DNA from 2 places in the Thiorhodococcus fuscus genome. Region 2 is predicted to be linked to the other one. Evidence: predicted binding sites of a transcription regulator. Region 2 holds the regulator's gene; the other holds the start of a gene.
The links. Region 2 encodes sigma-54, which starts transcription at its own class of promoters, with help from an activator protein. Its sites were predicted from a motif close to TGGCANGNTNCNTGCTT; they were not measured.
Positions count from the first base shown of each region.

Region 1 (6,267 bases), on a different contig from region 2:
CCGGCAAAGAGGGCGAAACATAGGTCTCCATCGCCTTGGGGAGCGGGAGATAGTCCAACTCGGCGCCATCCGGCTCCACCGGTTGCGAGCCGGGTCCCAGGGTCAGGCCGGGAATCTCGAAGGAATGCATGGACGATGGCTCCTGTTGGAAAGGCGAGGTGGTAGTGAAGGTGGACCGAGGCTCGATGCCGAGCCGCTCTAAGCCAGGGAGTCAGCCTCAGTCCGCAGGCTTGACCCGATCGCGTAGGTGCTCGGGCAGGGTCGGCTCGCGATCGACGAGATCGGCGAACAGATGATCCACCGACTCTCCCCGCATGGCGACCTGCATGGCGACCAGGGCATCGCGCACCCGCAAGGCATGCGTTTCGCCCATGACCTCGCGGGCCGCGCCGAGGAACACCAGAACCCAGGCCCCGATCGGCTGCTGACCGACCAGCTGCATATCGATCTTGTGGCGCTCGCCACCGTCGTCGCACCAGGCCCACGAAGGGCCGGATTCGATGACCTGCATGGGCACGCCGATGCACATCAGCCGACGCCCCGCAGCGCCAGAACGCGCGAGTCGCCGATGCGGCAGGCGACATCGGATCCCGGACGCCCGGCCTCGTAGTCGGCGAGACGTAGCGACGGATGCGGCATCTCATGGGTGGCCGCGCCGGCCTCTGGATCGACCGGCAGCCATTCCACGCCGAACGGCTCCAGATAACGCCGGGCCTCGACGATCGCCGGCTCGATCTGGTCGCGAACTTGGGGCCTGAGACTGCCGCCGAAATCCTCCAGCTCGACCGGCTGCACGCCGATCAGCAGCAGATGGCTCGGGAAGTCGCACATCAGGTCGGCCAGAGCCAGCACCTCCTGGAAACCGGTCTGGTGCAGGCTCATCTTCTTGGCGCCCATGAATTTGGGCACCGCATCGCCCTCGACCCGCTTGAAACTGCCCGGAGGCAGCCCGTAGTCGACTGCGTCGAACACCACCAGAACGTCGGCCCAGCGAACCTGGTCGACGAGATAGATCCCCTGGGTACCGCCATCCAGCAGTCGCACGTTGGAGGCGAAGCGATAGCGATTGGCGATCTCCTCGACCACCCGCACGCCAAAGCCCTCGTCGGCCCAGAGGATATTTCCGATCCCCAGGATGAGCACATTGGGCGTCTGCGTACTCACGGCCGATCGTCCTTGAACATGCGCCAGCCGCTGATCATGGTACTGATCAGACTCTGACGGGACATGATGTCCTCGCGGATGGCGGTGTAGACATGGAGCATGACGAAGACCACCAGCACCCACATGCCCCAGTGGTGCCACATGCGCACGTCCTGGCTCTGCCCCACCATGGGAATCACCCAGCCGAAGAGCCTGTCCTGCCAGCTCCCCAGACCGGTCTGCTCGGAATAGAGCGCCATGCCGGTGACGATCATGACCAGGCCGCCGACCGTGATGATGACCACCATGAAAAGGTGAGCCAGCGGATTGTGGCCGACGTATTTGCGCGGCTCCTTCTCCAGGAAGGCGTACCAGCGCAGCTCGTGGACCAGTTCGCTCCAGAAACGCTTGCGCCAAACCGGCAGGGTGAAGAGCTGGTGCGAATAGGAATTGCCGGCGACGGCCCAGTAGATGCGAAACAGAAAGCCGACCATGAAGATGTAGGCGGCGGCAAAATGGAAGAAACGGATGTCGCCCATCAGGTAATGATCGCTCGCCTCGCCCGACAAAGTCGGCAGCGGGTTGGCGATCAGATAGCCGCTGATGGTCAGGATGGTGATCGCGAGTGCATTCACCCAGTGCCAGATACGCACCGGGGTCTGATAGACGTAGACCGCCGTGCGCTTGACCGTTGGGACGCCGCTGTACATGGACTTAATCTCCGCGCTGATGGATCGATCGGGCCATGCCTGCCGGCACGGCCCCGGTCGCTGTCGGTTGCGCCGCTCCAGCCACGCCCTTGACGCGGCTGGAGCGGACGGACGCCTCGTCGGCCATCGCGGCGACCGAAACGGTCGCCACGGCGATCACGAGGACCAGTCTGCTGATCGTCATGTCCGCTACCGCACCTTCACCCGCGTCAGCTCCTCGCCATCCGGACTCATGACATGGGTCGAGCAGGCCAGACAGGGATCGAAGCTGTGCAGGGTACGCAGGATCTCCAGCGGCTCATCGGCCTTGGCCACCGGAGTGTTCATCAGGGCCGCCTCGAAGGCACCGATGTTGCCGGCCGGATCGCGCGGCGAGCCGTTCCAGGTGGTGGGAACCACGGCCTGATAGTTGTCGATCTTGCCGTCCTTGATGACGACCCAGTGACCGAGCGCGCCGCGCGGCGCCTCGGTGGTGCCGACACCCTTGGCCTCCTTGGGCCAGGTCTTGGGATCCCACTTGTCCACGTTGGCGGTATTGCTGTCGCCGGCCTTGAGATTGGCCATCAGCTTGTCCTGGAAATAGCGCATCTTGTGCGCGGCCCAAGAGCCTTCCAGACCGCGGGCCGCAGTGCGTCCCAGGGTCGAGAAAAGCGCCGAGACCGGAAGCTGCAGGTCGGTCAACACCTTCTCGACCGGCTCCTTGAACTCCGGGTTGCCCTGGGCGTAACCGATGACCCAACGCGCCAGCGGACCGACCTCCATGGCATGACCGCGCCAGCGCGGGGCCTTGATCCAGCTGTACTTGGCGTTCTCGTCGATCTCCTCGATCCGAGTCCTGGTCCCCTTGGTGTTGGGGCCGAGCGCGAAGTTCGGTTCGGTCACGCCATCCCAGGGATGCAGCCCTCTGGACTCGTCGGCGTAGGTGAACCAGGAGTGGGCCACGAACTCCTGGATCTGCTCGGGATCGCGCAGATCGACGTCGTGGATCTCGTTGAGATTGCCGTTGATGATGGCGCCGCGCGGCAGGAGCTGGTTCGCGGCCGAGGTATCGTTGGCCCGATCCGGGATATCGCCGTAGGACATCAGCGCCTGGCTGCTGAGTCCGCCACCATAGGTCCAATCCTTATAGAAGGAGGCGATGGCCATGAGGTCTGGCAGATAGACCTTGTCCATGAACTCGATGGTGCGATCGATGATGGAGGAGACCAGGTTCAGCCGCTCCATGTTGACCGCGCCGACCGCGCCCGTGTCATGGACGTTGATGGCGCAGGGCACGCCTCCGACCAGCCAGTTGGGGTGCGGGTTCTTGCCGCCGTAGATGGTATGGATCTTGACGATCTCCTTCTGGAAGTCGAGCGCCTCCAGATAGTGGGTGACCGCCATCAGGTTGGCCTCGGGCGGCAACTTGTAGGCCGGATTGCCCCAGTAGCCGTTGGTGAAAGGCCCCAGTTGACCGGACTCGACGAAACGCTTGATCCGGTTCTGCACGTCGCGGAAATAGCCGGGCGAGGACAGCGGCCAGTCCGAGATCGACTGCGCCAGCGCCGAAGTCGCCTTGGGGTCGGCCTTGAGCGCCGAAACCACGTCGACCCAGTCGAGCGCATGCAGATGATAGAAGTGCACCAGGTGATCGTGCGCCTGGAGCGTCAGCTGCATGATGTTGCGGATGGAGTTGGCGTTCTCGGGGATCTGGATTCCGAGTGCGTCCTCGACCGCGCGCACCGAAGTCAGGGCGTGGGTGCCGGTGCAGACGCCGCATATCCTCTCGGTGAAGGCCCAGGCGTCGCGCGGATCGCGGCCGCGTAGGATCACCTCCAGACCGCGCCACATGGTGCCGGTGGAGACCGCGTTGCGGATGACGTTGTTCTCGTCGAGGTTGACCTCGCAGCGCATGTGGCCCTCGATCCGGGTCACCGGGTCGACGACGACGCGCTTACCCGAGGTGTCCAGCTCGAAGCCGTTCGGTGTCTGCACGCTCATGCCTTGTCATTCTCCTCGTGATGCTCGCCCGAGCGTTGCTTGATGCGTTGGATGGCGCTCGCCGCCGCATGCGCCGTGATCGCCGCGCCGACCGTACCGGCGGCTGCCATGCCGACCTTGTCCGCATTGGCCTCGATACCGAATCCGTGGGTGTTGGTGACGTGATGGTAGAAGCTGCCCTTGTCCCAGAAACCGTCCTCGGAACAGCCGATGCAGCCGTGTCCCGACTGGATCGGGAACGAGACCCCGTTGTTCCAGCGCACGGTCGAGCAGGCGTTGTAGGTGGTCGGCCCCTTGCAGCCCATCTTGTAGAGACAGTAGCCCTTGCGCGCCCCCTCATCGTCCCAGTCCTCGACGTACTGACCGGCGTCGAAGTGCGGGCGGCGATAGCATTTGTCGTGGATGCGCTGGCCGTAGAACATCTTGGGCCGCCCTTGGCGATCCAGCTCGGGGATGCGATCGAAGGTGAGCATGTAGGTGATGACGCCGGTCATGACCTCGGCGATCGGCGGACAGCCGGGCACCTTGATGATGGGCTTGTCGGTGATGACCTTGTGCACCGGAGTGGCCTGGGTCGGATTGGGATGCGCCGCCTGCACGCAGCCCCAGGAGGCGCAGGAACCCCAGGAGATGACCGCCTTGCAGTCGGCGGCGACCTCCTTCAACTGCTCGACGAAGGGCCGCCCGCCGATGATGCAGCTCATGCCGTCCTGATTGAGCGGTGGATTGCCCTCGACCGCCAGGATGTAGTTGCCCTTGTACTTGGTGCGGACGTCTTCCAGGATCGCCTCGGCCTGATGTCCGGCCGAAACCATGAGGGTGTCGTCGTAGTCGAGCGAGATCATCGACAAGACCACGTCCGAGACCAGCGGATGGGCGGAACGAATGAAGGACTCCGAGCAGCAGGTGCACTCCAAACCGTGCAGCCAGAGCACCGGCGTGCGCGGCTTGGTCTCCATCGCGTGGGCGATCTTGGAGGCGAAAACCGGCTCCAGCCCCAGGGCCGTCGCCGTCAGGCTACAGTATTTGAGGAAGCTGCGACGGGTGATCCCCTGTCGGCGCATCACCTCGTAGAAGGTTTCAGTCGTTGCCATGGTTGATCCCAGTTGTGAACCCCAGCGGATTGACCGGCAAGCGCACCGGCCAGATCGGAACTCCGATAGGCGACTAAGCAACCTTCGAGCCAACTAGCGGCCACGACACGAAGAGGGCACGCCTGACAATGGGGTATGGCACATCGCGCAAAACGATAGCCGCCGAGAATCCGCAAAGTTCGTTTGCGATTTTGAGGGCGGGCGCAAATAAAGTTTGCAGACCGAAAAGAACCAAGCGTAGGAGAAGGACGCCACCGAAAGCACCGCCCCACAAGCAGGTTGCGTAATTTTACGGATAGCTGCGACACCTTCGATTGCGGATGCTAAGCGGCATTTATCGACGGCCACCGCGTTTGACGCAATCCTGAGGCACCCACATGCCTCCGGTTCGTTCTAATGCCCTACCATCGAAACCACGTGCACTCGGGCCGAAAGCGCCAAACACCACAGGATGAACGGCCAACCAGACGAACCTCTGGAAGACCCGCACACCGAGTGCGCGACCTTGCGGGAAAAGCTGCGTGAGGCCAAAACCAGACTCTCGGCCTCGCCCCTTCCCATCAACCCATCACGTCCATCCGCGCTCGAATCGACACTGCCCGATCAGGACGCTCCCCCTCCCCTCGACCAGGCGATCGGCGACGCCACCAGCGCAGCCATGTCTCTGATGGAAGCCGCGCTCGCCGAGCGCGTCCGGGCCATCTCGATGGAGAAAAAGCTGCAGCGCGAGATCGATCATCGGCTGCGCGTCGAAAAGGCACTGATAGAATCGGAACAGCGCTGCCGTCGCATCCTGGACAGCATCGGCGAGGTGCGCTGGATCTCGACGGCGGACTGGAAAACCATTCTTGACATCGATCCCAAGGATCAACCCCCGCCCCCATGACAGACCCCATCGATCTACGACAGCCCTACGACGCCTTCGCGACCACCTACGACACCGACACCCCTCGCGGACAATGCCTTGGCGAGCTGACAATCGGAATCGCCAGCGAATGACCACCAGATCCCGCGCCTCCAGACGAGAAATCCTCGGCTGGGCGATGTTCGACTTCGCCAACTCGGCCTATACGCTGCTCATCATCACGGTCGTGTTCGGCGATCTCTTCACCCGCGTCATCGTCGGCGACGCGCCCGACTATCGGCTGGGCAATCTGCTCTGGAGTCTGGCTCTCGCCATCAGCTACCTGATGGTCGTGATCGCATCGCCCGTGGCCGGGGCCATCATGGATTACACCGCGAGCAAGAAACGCTTCCTGTTCGCCAGCTATGCGCTCACGGTCGTCACCACCGCCCTGCTCTATTGGGCCGCACCCGGATACGTCTGGATCGGCATGCTG
Region 1 is NZ_JBHUHX010000042.1:10,889-17,155, reverse strand. It holds gene ACFSJC_RS14745 (hydrogenase expression/formation protein) at 1-130, opposite strand, end outside; gene hypC (HypC/HybG/HupF family hydrogenase formation chaperone) at 218-529, opposite strand; gene ACFSJC_RS14735 (HyaD/HybD family hydrogenase maturation endopeptidase) at 529-1,164, opposite strand; gene cybH (Ni/Fe-hydrogenase, b-type cytochrome subunit) at 1,161-1,853, opposite strand; gene ACFSJC_RS14725 (hypothetical protein) at 1,858-2,037, opposite strand; gene ACFSJC_RS14720 (nickel-dependent hydrogenase large subunit) at 2,043-3,833, opposite strand; gene ACFSJC_RS14715 (hydrogenase small subunit) at 3,830-4,927, opposite strand; gene ACFSJC_RS14710 (hypothetical protein) at 5,379-5,813, shown strand; gene ACFSJC_RS14705 (MFS transporter) at 5,923-6,267, shown strand, end outside.
Region 1: ACFSJC_RS14715 (hydrogenase small subunit) is a predicted target of sigma-54. The motif match lies at 5,003-5,019, and genes of this name have one in related genera.

Region 2 (6,267 bases):
ACCGTCGGCGGCAGGTGCTGCAAGACGTCTCGGTCGAGGTCGAACCAGGAGAGGTCGTCGGCCTGCTGGGACCCAACGGTGCCGGCAAGACGACCTGCTTTTACCTGATCGTCGGGCTCATCACGGCCGACCAGGGCCGGATCTCGCTGAACGACCGCGACATCACCCGCATGCCGATGCATGCGCGCGCACGCGCCGGACTCAGCTATCTGGCGCAAGAGCCCTCGGTCTTCCGCAAACTATCGGCACGCGAGAACATCCTGGCCATCCTGGAGACCCGACGCGATCTCAAGCGCGCCGAGCGCGAGGAGCGCTGCGAGCGACTGCTCGAAGAGCTGGGCATCGCGCATGTCGGCGATTCGCTCGCCCTGAGCCTTTCGGGCGGAGAACGGAGACGGCTCGAAATCGCCCGCGCGCTCGCGGTGGATCCGGTCGTCATGCTGCTCGACGAACCCTTTGCGGGCGTCGACCCCATCGCCGTGGGCGACATCAAGGCCATCGTCTCCCATCTGCGGGACCGGCGCATCGGCGTCCTCATCACGGACCACAATGTCCGCGAGACACTCGATATCTGCGATCGAGGCTACATCATCAGTAATGGAAACGTAATCGCCTCGGGCCAGCCGCGCGAGTTGCTCGCCAACCAGCAGGTTCGAGACGTCTATCTCGGCGCCGACTTCTCGATGTGAACGGCGACCTCACGAAGCATCCATGAGCCGACATATAGCCACCAGCCTCACGCCGTCAGCCGCCAGCGCCGGTCCATCATGGACTGGATGGCGTTCTGCACCGCCCGCCCCATATCTGGCGAGTGAAAGACAGAAATGTCTTACAAAACAAAGCCGCAAACCAACCTCCGGCGACTGGCGGCTCTTTTCGCCGAAATGGGCTAGAATGGCAACAGGCACTCTTATTGCTTTAGACCTCAAGCGGTTCACCTCAAGGCGCGTACGCGATCGATGAAGCAATCCATCCAGCTTCGCCTCAGCCAACACCTCACCATGACGCCCCAGTTGCAGCAGGCGATCAAGCTGCTGCAACTCTCGACGCTCGAGCTCCAGAAGGAGATCCAAGAGGCACTCGAAACCAATCTCATGCTCGAAGAGGGCGATGAGAACGAACGTTTCGCGGCCAGTGAGCAGAGCGACGTGCGGCTCGACCAGAGCCAGGTCGAGGCGGAACCCCAGCGCGGCGAGCAGGACTTGGCCGTGGATCGCGAGATCCGCGCCGAGTCGAACGAGATGCCGGACGATCTGCCGGTCGACACCCAGTGGACCGACGTCTTCGACAGCTATCTGCCGCCGACCTCGCACGGCAGCGACGACAGCTCCGATTTCGATCCGTTCGCCCAGCAGAGCCGCCCACAAAGCCTGCAGGATCATCTCGCCTGGCAGCTGAATCTGAGCCGTCTGAACGAGCGCGACTTCATGATCGCTCAGACGGTCATCGACTCGATCGATCAGGCCGGCTATCTGCGCGCGGACGTCGATGAGCTGCTCGCCGCCATCGACAACCCGGATATCAGCGTCGAGGAGGTCGAGACGCTGATCCACCGCGTCCAATCGCTCGACCCGCCAGGCATCGGCGCACGCAGCATCCAGGAATGCCTGATCATCCAGCTGCGTCAGTTGCCCGACCAGGTTCCTGCACGCAACCTGGCCCTTCGGGTCTGCGCTGAGGGTTTCGAGCATTTGCCCAGAAGGGACCTCGGCGCGCTCGCCCGCCTGCTGAAGGAACCGGAGGAGCGCATCGCGGAGGCGGTCGCGCTCATCCGCCAACTCAATCCGAAGCCGGGGACCTTGATCGAAGAGGCGCCGCCGGAGTACGTTGTCCCCGACATCTTCGTCCGTAAAGGGGAGGGTCGCTGGCACGTCGAACTCAATCCGGAGTCGACGCCGAAACTGAGAGTGAACGCGGATTACGCGCGACTGATCAGGCGCTCGGATCAAAGCGCGGACAGCACCACGCTCAAGAGCCATCTGCAGGAGGCACGATGGTTCATCAAGAGCCTGGCCAGCCGCAACGACACGGTTCTGCGCGTGGGATCCAAGATCGTGGAGATGCAACAGGACTTCTTCGAACTCGGCGACGAGGGCATGCGCCCGATGGTTCTGCGCGACATCGCCGAGGCGCTCGAACTGCACGAATCCACCGTATCCCGGGTCACCACCCAGAAGTACATGCATACACCGCGAGGCACATTCGAGTTCAAGTATTTCTTTTCATCGCACGTCAACACCGCTTCTGGCGGCGAGTGTTCATCCACGGCGATCCGCGCCCTGATTCGCAAGCTGATCTCGGGGGAATCCGCCAGAAAGCCCTTGAGCGACAGCAAAATCGCACAGGAACTCGCTGATCAGGGCATCAAGGTCGCACGCCGAACAGTCGCCAAATATCGCGAGGCAATGGGTATCCCACCCTCGAACGAGCGCAAACGCCTAGCATGAGCAGGCTGTTTGAACCTAAGGAGTCAAATGATGCAGATTAACCTGACGGGTCACCACATCGACGTAACCGAAGCGCTGAAGGGTTATGTCGACAGCAAATTCGAACGTCTCGAACGACACTTCGACCACGTCATCAACGCCCACGTCGTCCTCAGCGTTGAAAAGCTCACCCAAAAGGCGGAGGCGACGCTCCATATCAATGGAGGCAAGGTATTTGCCGACTCCGCCCATGAAGACATGTACGCAGCCATCGACGGGCTCATCGACAAGCTCGATCGACAAGTGATCCGCTACAAGGAGAAGAAGAACAGCCACCGACCTGGTGCACCGATCGCCGCCGCCGAGGAGGAATGAGGCGATGGCCGGAAACGTTCATACCGAATGACGCCGAATGGGCGTTCGTCCTCTAAGAGGGCCGGCGGGAGCATGGCCAAGCGCCGCCCCGCCCTCGCCCGACACCGAAGACGGACGTCACGCCAGGTCGTCGCATGAACGTTGACCGAAAGCGCCTAAGATCCCGATACGCATCGATCTGACCGCTGCGCCGACTCGCTGAGGCGCGCGACACCTCGAACGGACACAAGGAAGGCCGTTCGAGGTGTTTTTCATTGAGACGATGGCGACTGAGCACATATGATGCACCCGTCATCCCATGCACCCGTCATCGGGCCGATTTCGAGGAAACCACGACTCATGACCAGAATCACTTGTCCGCGATGCCTCTGGCAACCATCGCCAAGCGACATGATCGCCGTGAAACGCGCCGGTGCCTGACAGGAGTTGACCCCATGTTCAGCCCCGATCTGATCAGCGAATCCCGCATCGGATGCGGCCTTGAGATCTCCAGCAAGAAGCGTCTGCTCGAAACACTGGCCGAACTCCTGGCGACCGATCACCCGCGACTACAGACCGAAACCGTCTTCGAGCGCCTGCTCGAACGCGAGCGTCTCGGCAGTACCGGGCTCGGTCACGGGATCGCGCTGCCTCACGCGCGCCTGAAGGAGGTATCCGACGTCATCGGCGCCTTCGTCCAGATCAAGCAAGGGATCGATTACGATGCCGCAGACGGCGAGTCCGTCGACCTGGCCTTCGCCCTGCTCGTCCCGGAGGCGGCGAACGAGGAGCATCTCCACCTGCTCGCCCATCTGGCCAGCCTCTTCAGCGACCCCGAGATCCGAGCGCAACTGCGCGAAGCCGACTCCGCTGCCCGACTCCTGAGCGTCCTGAACGCACGATAGACCGCCCGGCGAGACGCCAGCAATGATCGACAGCCTGCAATTCCTGATCGCTCAGACGGCGCCGCAACTCAAGCTCGGTTGGCTCACACCCGAGCCCAAGGAGCCACGCCCGCTGCGCGGCGAAACACCTGCGCACGGGAGCCAGTCTCTGATCGGATCGCTCAACTGCATCCACCCCAACCGACTGCAGGTGATCGGCCACCCCGAGCAGATCTATCTGACCGAACTGGGAAGCACCGCCTTTACCGAAACCATCGAAAAGCTCTTCGCCGACCGTCCCGCAGCGGTGATCTTCTCCGATGACATCGAGCCGGATGCCGCCCTGCGAGAGGTCGCCGAGCGCACCCAGACCCCGCTTCTCAGCTCGTCGCTCGGGGATCAGGATCTGATCAACCATCTACGCTATTTCCTGACCCACGCCTTGGCCGAACGCGAGACCGTTCACGGCGTCTTCATCGAGGTGCTGGGCATGGGCGTGCTGCTGGTGGGCAATCCAGCGGTGGGCAAGAGCGAACTGGCGCTGGAGCTCATCACGCGCGGTCACCGCATCATCGCCGACGACGCGCCCCGGTTCGCCCGCATCGCGCCCGAGGTACTGGAAGGGACCTGCCCGGAGACACTCCGAGACTTCCTTGAGGTCCGAGGACTCGGCATTCTCAACATCCGGGCCATGTTCGGCGAGGGCGCGGTGCTGCGCGACAAAACGCTCAACCTCATCATCGACCTGCAGCCGCTGGACCACCAGCAGCTCGAATGCATCGATCGGCTCAGCGGAAGCCTCACGGCCATGAACATCCTGGGCGTCGCCGTCCCCAAGATCCTGATGCCGGTCGCCCCCGGCCGCAATCTGGCCATCCTGGTCGAAGCGGCGGTGCGCCACCAGATCCTACGGATCCGGGGCTATGACGCCGGAGTGGATTTCATCGACCGCCAGGCCAGAGCGATCAGCATCGACCGACCCGATCCACCGACACTCCGACGCTGAGTTCGCTGGACAGCGACGCCTCATATTCGATGTCTCACATCAACGACACCCGACGCGAAGACATGCGATGAAACTCATCATTCTCAGCGGCCTGTCAGGCTCCGGAAAGAGCGTCGCGCTCCACACGCTCGAGGATCTGGGGTATTACTGCATCGACAACCTGCCGCTCTTCCTGCTAAAGGATTTGGCGCTGGGGCTCCACAACACGCTGGATACCGCCTTCACCAACACGGCCGTCGGGATCGATGCCCGAACCAACAGGGAGGCGCTGATCCAGCTCCCCCAGCTGGTGACGACGGCATTGGAGCAAGGCATCGACTGCCATGTGCTCTTTCTGGAGACGCAGACGGAGACCCTCATCAAGCGCTTCAGCGAGACACGCCGCAAGCACCCGCTGACGCGCGGCGAGCGCCCCTTGAGCGAGGCCATCCAGTTGGAGCGCGAGCTGCTCAAACCGATTCGAGACTGCGCCGATGTCCAGATCGACACGACCCAGACCAACATCCACGAACTTCGCGACCGGGTTCGCGGCTGGGCGATGGGCAACGCCTCGCCCAAGGCATCGATTCTGCTTCAGTCGTTCGGCTTCAAGCACGGGGTCCCGCAGGACGTCGACTTCGTCTTCGACGTGCGCTGCCTTCCCAACCCTCATTGGCAACCCGAGCTCAAGCCGCTGACCGGGCTGGATCCGCTGATCGAGGCGTTCCTGGAAGAGCACACCGAGACCCGAGACATGCGCGATGACATCCTCACCTTCTTCGAGCGCTGGATTCCCCATTTCGAAACCGACGGCCGCAGCTATCTCACCATCGCCATCGGTTGCACCGGAGGGCAGCATCGCTCGGTCTACATGACGGAGCAACTGAGACGCCATTTCGAGCGGCTCGGGCACAGCGTCATCGTCCGGCATCGAGAACTGGCGTGAGCGTCGGAGTCCTACTCATCACACACAGCCCGCTCGCCCGGGATCTGCTGCGGATCGCAGGCGAGATACTCGGCACCGTCCCAGCCGGGGTCGAGGGTGTCGAGGTCGTCAACGACACGCCGCGCGAGGACCTGATCGAGGAATGCCTGCACAGTCTGGATCGGCTCGACGAGGGCGACGGTGTACTCATCCTGAGCGACCTCTTCGGCTCCACCCCGTGCAACGTGGCCAACAGGCTCCTGGAACTACGGACCAACGTACAGGTGCTCACCGGCGTGAATCTGCCCATGCTGTTGAGAACGCTGAACTACGCCACCCTCGACCTGGATGCCGTGGCCGAGAAGGCACTTCAAGGCGGACGCGATGGCGTCCAACGCTGCAAGCACGATTGAAAACCGCGATGAGACCACTCGCGCAACAGGGATTCATGCCGGATGATTCGCAAAGAATTCGAGATCTGTAACAAGCTGGGCCTGCATGCGCGGGCGGCAGCCAAGCTGGTGCAATGCGCCGGACGCTTCAAGAGCCATATCGAGATCGAGCGCCGCGGCCAGAGCGTCAACAGCAAGAGCATCATGGGCGTGATGATGCTGGCCGCCAGCCAGGGCACCTGTGTGACGGTTCAGGCCGAGGGCGAGGACGAGCAGGAGGCCATCGACGCGATCGAGACGC
Region 2 is NZ_JBHUHX010000015.1:12,712-18,978, forward strand. It holds gene lptB (LPS export ABC transporter ATP-binding protein) at 1-689, shown strand, start outside; gene ACFSJC_RS06650 (RNA polymerase factor sigma-54) at 960-2,447, shown strand; gene hpf (ribosome hibernation-promoting factor, HPF/YfiA family) at 2,478-2,801, shown strand; gene ACFSJC_RS06660 (PTS sugar transporter subunit IIA) at 3,236-3,685, shown strand; gene hprK (HPr(Ser) kinase/phosphatase) at 3,708-4,670, shown strand; gene rapZ (RNase adapter RapZ) at 4,738-5,595, shown strand; gene ACFSJC_RS06675 (PTS sugar transporter subunit IIA) at 5,592-5,987, shown strand; gene ACFSJC_RS06680 (HPr family phosphocarrier protein) at 6,030-6,267, shown strand, end outside.